DNA from 2 places in the Virgibacillus sp. L01 genome. Region 2 is predicted to be linked to the other one. Evidence: riboswitches for the same ligand, from Rfam matches in the RefSeq annotation. Region 2 holds a riboswitch; the other holds the start of a gene.
The links. Region 2 has a riboswitch for cyclic di-GMP ahead of sinI (DNA-binding anti-repressor SinI). Riboswitches for the same ligand answer to the same signal wherever they lie in the genome.
Positions count from the first base shown of each region.

Region 1: linked by a shared signal. The riboswitch ahead of motA (flagellar motor stator protein MotA) and the one ahead of sinI (DNA-binding anti-repressor SinI) in region 2 are both predicted to bind cyclic di-GMP.

Region 1 covers NZ_JBQQCP010000001.1:399,929-403,071, forward strand. The annotation lists gene ACTWQM_RS01840 (DUF3006 domain-containing protein) at 1-123, shown strand, start outside; gene motB (flagellar motor protein MotB) at 204-974, opposite strand; gene motA (flagellar motor stator protein MotA) at 952-1,752, opposite strand; cyclic di-GMP riboswitch class I at 1,875-1,959, opposite strand; tRNA gene ACTWQM_RS01855 (tRNA-Ala) at 2,457-2,529, opposite strand; gene panD (aspartate 1-decarboxylase) at 2,750-3,142, opposite strand.
Region 2 covers NZ_JBQQCP010000001.1:153,607-156,749, forward strand. The annotation lists gene ACTWQM_RS00725 (anti sigma factor C-terminal domain-containing protein) at 1-371, opposite strand, end outside; gene ACTWQM_RS00730 (sigma-70 family RNA polymerase sigma factor) at 361-777, opposite strand; gene ACTWQM_RS00735 (helix-turn-helix domain-containing protein) at 1,004-1,336, opposite strand; gene sinI (DNA-binding anti-repressor SinI) at 1,516-1,638, opposite strand; cyclic di-GMP riboswitch class I at 1,663-1,747, opposite strand; gene ACTWQM_RS00745 (LCP family glycopolymer transferase) at 2,816-3,143, shown strand, end outside.

The sequences.
Region 1 (3,143 bases), 250 kb from region 2:
AATGATGAGTACCAAATTGTTTCGATTGATGAAGCAACCACGCAAAAGGAAGCTGAAAAATCATCTGATTTAATGGCTAAGTTACGTGCCAAAAACAAGGGGAGTAAGTTTAAGAAGAAATAAATTTTTAAAAGCCGAAATCCATTTAGGTGGGATTTCGGCTTTTAGTTTATTGATCAATAACCGAAGTGGCAAGCACCACACTACAATTCCCCGGCAATATCATAATTAGGCAATATCAGTACTTCTACTCGTCTATTTTTTGCCCGGTTTTGATCATTAGTATTAGGTAACATAGGTTTATGTTCACCAAATCCTTTTGCACTGAATGTTTTGGGGTCAAGCTTTTCATTCTCTAAAATCAGGCGCATAAAGTTAACTGCTCGCATGACACTTAAATCCCAATTCGATGAAAACTCACTAGTGCGAATTGGCCTGTCATCTGTATGACCACTGACTATTATTTGGTGTGGTGGGTCCGTGTATAGAAAGGTTGATATAGCACTTGCAATTTCCCTGCCTTCTCCTCTCACCACAGCGCTTCCTGAATCAAATGTTACATCATTGATGATCGTTATTAATAACCCTTCACCATTTAGATTGGTCCCTAACTTTTCGGATAGATTATTTTCGTTTATATATTTATTTATTCTTTGCTGGAGCATTTCCAATTTTTTTAACTCTTGTTCACTATTACTTAATTTTTCCTCTTCCTCAGGTTTTTCAGTCTCCTCTTCATCTTCTTCCACATCTTGAGGCATCTCTATTGTACTATTACTTTCTTCAAGTATCCCTTCCCCACCTGAAAACTCACTATTAAACACGCGCGAGAGCTCTTCATATTTTTTTGCATCTAACTCACTCATCGAAAACAGCACTATGAATAAGGCTAAAAGCAGAGTTAATAAATCCGCATAAGGAAGTAGCCAGGATTCACTCATATGAAGTTCATCATTCTTCTTCTTTCTGCGCATTTGATCCCTCCTGAGCTAATTTCGACAATTCTCTTGGCGATAAATAGGAACTTAGTTTATCTCGAATCAGCTGTGGAGATTCACCATTTGTGATGGATAATACACCTTCAATCATGATTTGTTTCATTAGTACCTCTTTTTTTGATTTCTCTTTAAGTTTGTTTGCGAAAGGGTGCCACAATACATAACCAGAAAATATACCAAACAGTGTTGCTATAAAAGCTGAAGAAATAGCATGTCCTAAAGCCTCCATGTCATTCAGGTCACCTAAAGCAGCAATTAGACCAACAACAGCTCCTAACACACCAAGAGTCGGAGCATATGTCCCAGCTTGCGAAAAGACTGAAACTCCTTTTTGATGTCTGTCTTCCATAGCATCAACTTTTTCTAACATAAGCTCTCTAATAAACTCAGTTGATTGCCCATCAACAGCCAACTGGATGCCTGATGATAAAAAGCTATCATCCAGTTGATCTATTTTAGCTTCAAGTGTCAGTATTCCTTCTTTTCTGGTAAGCTCTGCCCATTCAGTAAATGTATCAACCGTTTGTTTTATATCATTCTGTTTATCTTCCCTAAAAAGGATGACAAAAAGGCTCGGTACTCTTTTAATCGTTTCCATTGGAAAAGCAATACAAACAGACGCAATTGTTCCAAAAAATATAATAATAAACGCGGCGGGATTAATTAACGCTGCTGGACTAACACCTTTTAGTGTCATGCCCACCCCTAAAGCTAAAAACCCGATAATAATACCAATAATTGATGTCTTATCCATCGATATGTACCTCCTTGAAGATAGGGGAGAAACTTGATGTTCCCTACTTTTCCTATAATAAAAAATAGCCTACCAAAAGTGATAGACTTAATTAGTTTAACTACTAATCTTTTCATCCTTTTTTCGGTAACCCGGCAATCATAGTCATAAGACCTTAGACCCGTGGCTCTGCGTCCTTACCTTTCAATAAGTTTGCCATTCTCGTAGGTTATTTAATTTTTAATGTAATCTTATTAGAAGTTTCATACTAACTATATCGTTCAAAAATCCGGAAAGTTGAATACGTAGAGGAAAGAAAAAATATTTTGAAAATGTGGGTCTGCATGTGAGGATTATTTGACTAAGGGCTTAGTCGGTGTTGCTAAGTGAATCCTCATTCCGTTATTTGCCTCAAATAACGACTTTTGGCACCGGTTTCGGATCCTCATTCCGCTATTTGCCCTTTTCACCATCATTTCCCTTTCTTTTAAGACTATTAGCGGAACGAGGATTCACTTCAATCACTTTTGAGCAGTTTTTCTAGCATTTAGCGGAACGAGGATCCGCCATAATTACTTACATGGAATTTATCGGATCCTTATTCCGTTATCGCCAAGCTTTAATATAGATAAGCCTTAGTTGTACTTATGCAGTAAGAAAGTATTTATACTTTCTTACTGCATAATAAAAACACAATCCACCTCAGTAGTAGATTGTGTTTACGATGGAGCATATCGGGCTCGAACCGATGACCTCTTCGCTGCCAGCGAAGCGCTCTCCCAGCTGAGCTAATGCCCCAGTTGGACAGTCTTTATTATAGCATTTTTTTGACTGTTTTCAAGGGTGTAAAATGAAATAAGGGCTATACTTGGAATCAGTGGATTGTATATCAGCCTAATAGTAGGTTTTACTGTATCAGTAGATTGTAGAGAACTATTCTTTTTATTCAATTCCGCTATGCCCCCACAATATAAAAAAAGCCCGGAAAACCCTCCAGGCTCTTCATTGTAAACTTAACTTATAATTCCACACCCTCAGGCAAATGTAAATCATGTTCCTCAACACTGGTGATCTCGTTATTTTCATCTACAAATACCACTTTAGGCTTTAAATCTTCTATTTCCTCATCGGTCATGAGTCCTTGGCTCAAAATAATAACCAGGTCATCTGGAGAAAACAAGTTTGCAGGCGGACCGTTGAGGCAAATGCGGTTTGAACCCTCTGGAGCTGGAATGGCATAGGTCTTCCATCTTGCCGCATTTCGTATGTTTGCAATCTGCACCATTTCATAAGGCTTAATATTTGCTTCCTTCATTAACTTGCAATCAATCGTTATACTTCCAACATAATCAAGCTCAGCCTCTGTGACTGTAGCTCTATGTATCTTTCCTTTACACATTAAACGTTGCATA
Region 2 (3,143 bases):
GCTTGAACTTCACCAATAACCACATCCCATTCCCCAACGTTTCGGTAAAGTTTTAATCTAGTGGACTGCGTTAGGAAAGAATTAATTTCAGCATGATTACTAAACATGTGATTCACTTCCACCCCGGGATACCTTGTTTCAACAAGTGTTGTTACGATTCTGTCAAATTCTCCTTGTTTGCCTGACATATCATAATAAATGCTCACAGGAATCATATAAGCAATATAAATAAGAAAAATTAGCAAAAGTGTCCTGATTACAGTAAATCCGATTGACAATCTAGTACGCCATACCATTTTTCTCGCGCTCTTTTTATCTAAATTAGCTTGGTCCTTCTCTTCCCAATCATCTAAGACATTATCATCTTTCATCTGAATATTCTCCTTTCAGCAGCTGATCATAATACCAGAACTTTTTCCTTGCACGAAACAGCGTTGTTTTCACCTGGCTAACTGATAAATTCATAGCGGTCGCCACTTCCAGATATGTAAAACCTTGAATTTCACGTATGTAAAGAATGGTACGCATTCGTTCAGGCAATAGGCTAAGGACTTCTTCAATCTGTTCCTGTTTCTTCTCTAACTGCTCTTCAGGATTTCCGATACTGTTAGTGACGGTACGTTCCAATTGAATTCGTTCCACCATTCGCTGTTCTGACTTCGACTTTCTGGTCCAATCGATGAAAAGGTTACGAGCTACCTTAAAAAGCCATGCTTTTGCCTGTGCCATATTTTTCACCTCTAACGAAATCTTCGCCCGATAGAATGTCTCCTGCAACAGTTATTCAGAAGCCTGTTTATCTCGGCTCATCTGCAATAAGTAGCGGTACAGTGGAAGTTGATACGCCTCAAATAAATCTGTGAATATGGATTTTTTCAATCAACTCCCACCCCCTTCTATATATTTAAACGATTAAACAATCCATTTGTTACATTAAAAAATATGATATGTATTGTTTATTACAAAATAAAAAACCGCAAGCCATCAGCTTTACGGTCAGCACTTACTTATCCTGTTCTTTTCGCCACTTCGTAAATTCAAGGTACTCTTTAAATTGGTCTTTTGAGACACCCGAATCCATAGCTTCCTGAACAATTTTCAACCACTCGCCATCTAATTGTGCCTCTGTCTCTTTCCATTTATCTTCTAATATCAACTCATTTACTGGGACTCCCAGTACTGAACTAATTTTTTCAATAAACTGGATCGATGGATTAGTTTGAAGGCTTCGTTCAATAGAGCTTAAATAGGATTTGGCTACACCAGCTTTATCTGCGAGTTCCGAAATCGACATCTTTTTTTCTTGACGTAGTTGCTTTATTTTTTCACCGATCAAGTAATACACCTTCTTTCAAAAAAATTATAACATAAAAAGGTGTATAGTTCTATATAAAGCACAAGACTTTTTTAATTATTTATTCATATTTAATTAAGTCCTGCATAGTAAACCTGGTATGGTATTCACCAAGCCTTAATGATGGAAGACTTCGTTACGTATATGTAGTTATAAAGGATTTATTCTTCATTGTTTATCAAAAACAACCTGACTTCTTCCAAAGTTAACCCGATAGTTTTTGCCTCTTTCATCAGTTCCAGCCATTCATAATCTATCCCTTTGTTCTTTTTTACACTTATCATCCCTATCGTCCCCCATTTAAATTCCCAGGTAGTCCGGCCGCCATAGCAATGAAGCTTTAGACCCGTGACTTTGCGCCCCCATTTTTCAATAAGTTTGCTATTTTCTGAGGAACTATCGTCGCTTTATAAGACTACTATACTATATTTATGGGGGTTATTGGGTGTCTTGTTTTGTCAGAATCAAACTAGTTTTGTAATTTTCAAAAAATATTTTGACGATATAGGTCATTTGGTTCATTTTTACTACTGAAAACCTTTTTAATAAAGACATACAATCGATATACGTATTTTTTATGGGAAAAATCCACAGGGCTCATCTCTTACGTAATTGCACAAGGCTGTATTCTTAAGGATTGTTGCTATTTCCAAGCAATGAGATTTATACGCAGTTGATATAAATTGTGACACAACTTTACCGTGATTTCCTTCCATCCTTTATAAGATGAGTGCTAACCCAACGCTGCGGAAAAATACTCGCTTTCCATGGGGAACGCTTCAGCCTCCTCACGAGCAAAAAGCGCTCGTTGCGGGGTCTTCAGACTGTTCCGTTTCCATAGGAGTCTCGCATTTTTCCGCAGCTTAGAATAACTCCACGAACTCATGGACTATAACTACGCATTTAATCAGAAGCCTAACACTGATAGAGATTTCTTGATTATAGGCTGGAGTGTTCCCTATGGCTAAGAATCACTGTCACAATAAGCATTGATTAGTTTACAGAATAAAGTGAACAACACCCAGCGGAGGAAATTCACGAAGAATCCTGCGGGAACAGCAACAGCTGAAGATCCCGCAGGAAGCGTTTTTTGCTTCCGAGGAAGCTGAAGCGTTGCCCGCGGAAAGCGTAGTGTATTTCCGAAGCGGTGTCATAGCACTCAGCTATTTTTCCATGTGACGTCGCAGTTTATTTTAACTGCGACGATTAAGAGCAACAAAACTTACGACAAGATCTTAGCAAAATCATGAAACATCTGACCCCATAAATACGTCTACTACTATGTTGGGCTGATTTTTTTCTAATTACTCATATCTTAACATGTACAGATTTGCCCATCCCGGGATTAATGCTATCAATACAGTTTTACCAATTCTAAAAGAATAATAGACTAAAATGACTAGTTTCGATATAATTTATCTTATAATTGATTATTTCTGGAACGACAGAGGAGAATAAATTGTGGATTCGAGAATTGAAAAACGAAATGAGAAAAAGAAACGCAAATGGCCCTATTGGGTGGTAGGGATTATACTTGGTTTTGTATTAATAATTGGCATTTACCTATTCTATATTTACGATAAAGTCGGCGATACCGTTGAAGTTATGCATGAACCACTAGCACGGGATGAAAATCCAGACCGTCAAAAAGAACTCGACTCCATATTTAGTGAAAATAACACCATTAATATTCTTTTGCTTGGAGTTGACGAACGGGAAGATGACAAGGGACGTTCAGATACCATGATATTGATGTCACTAAACCCACAAACAAATGCAATGAAAATGC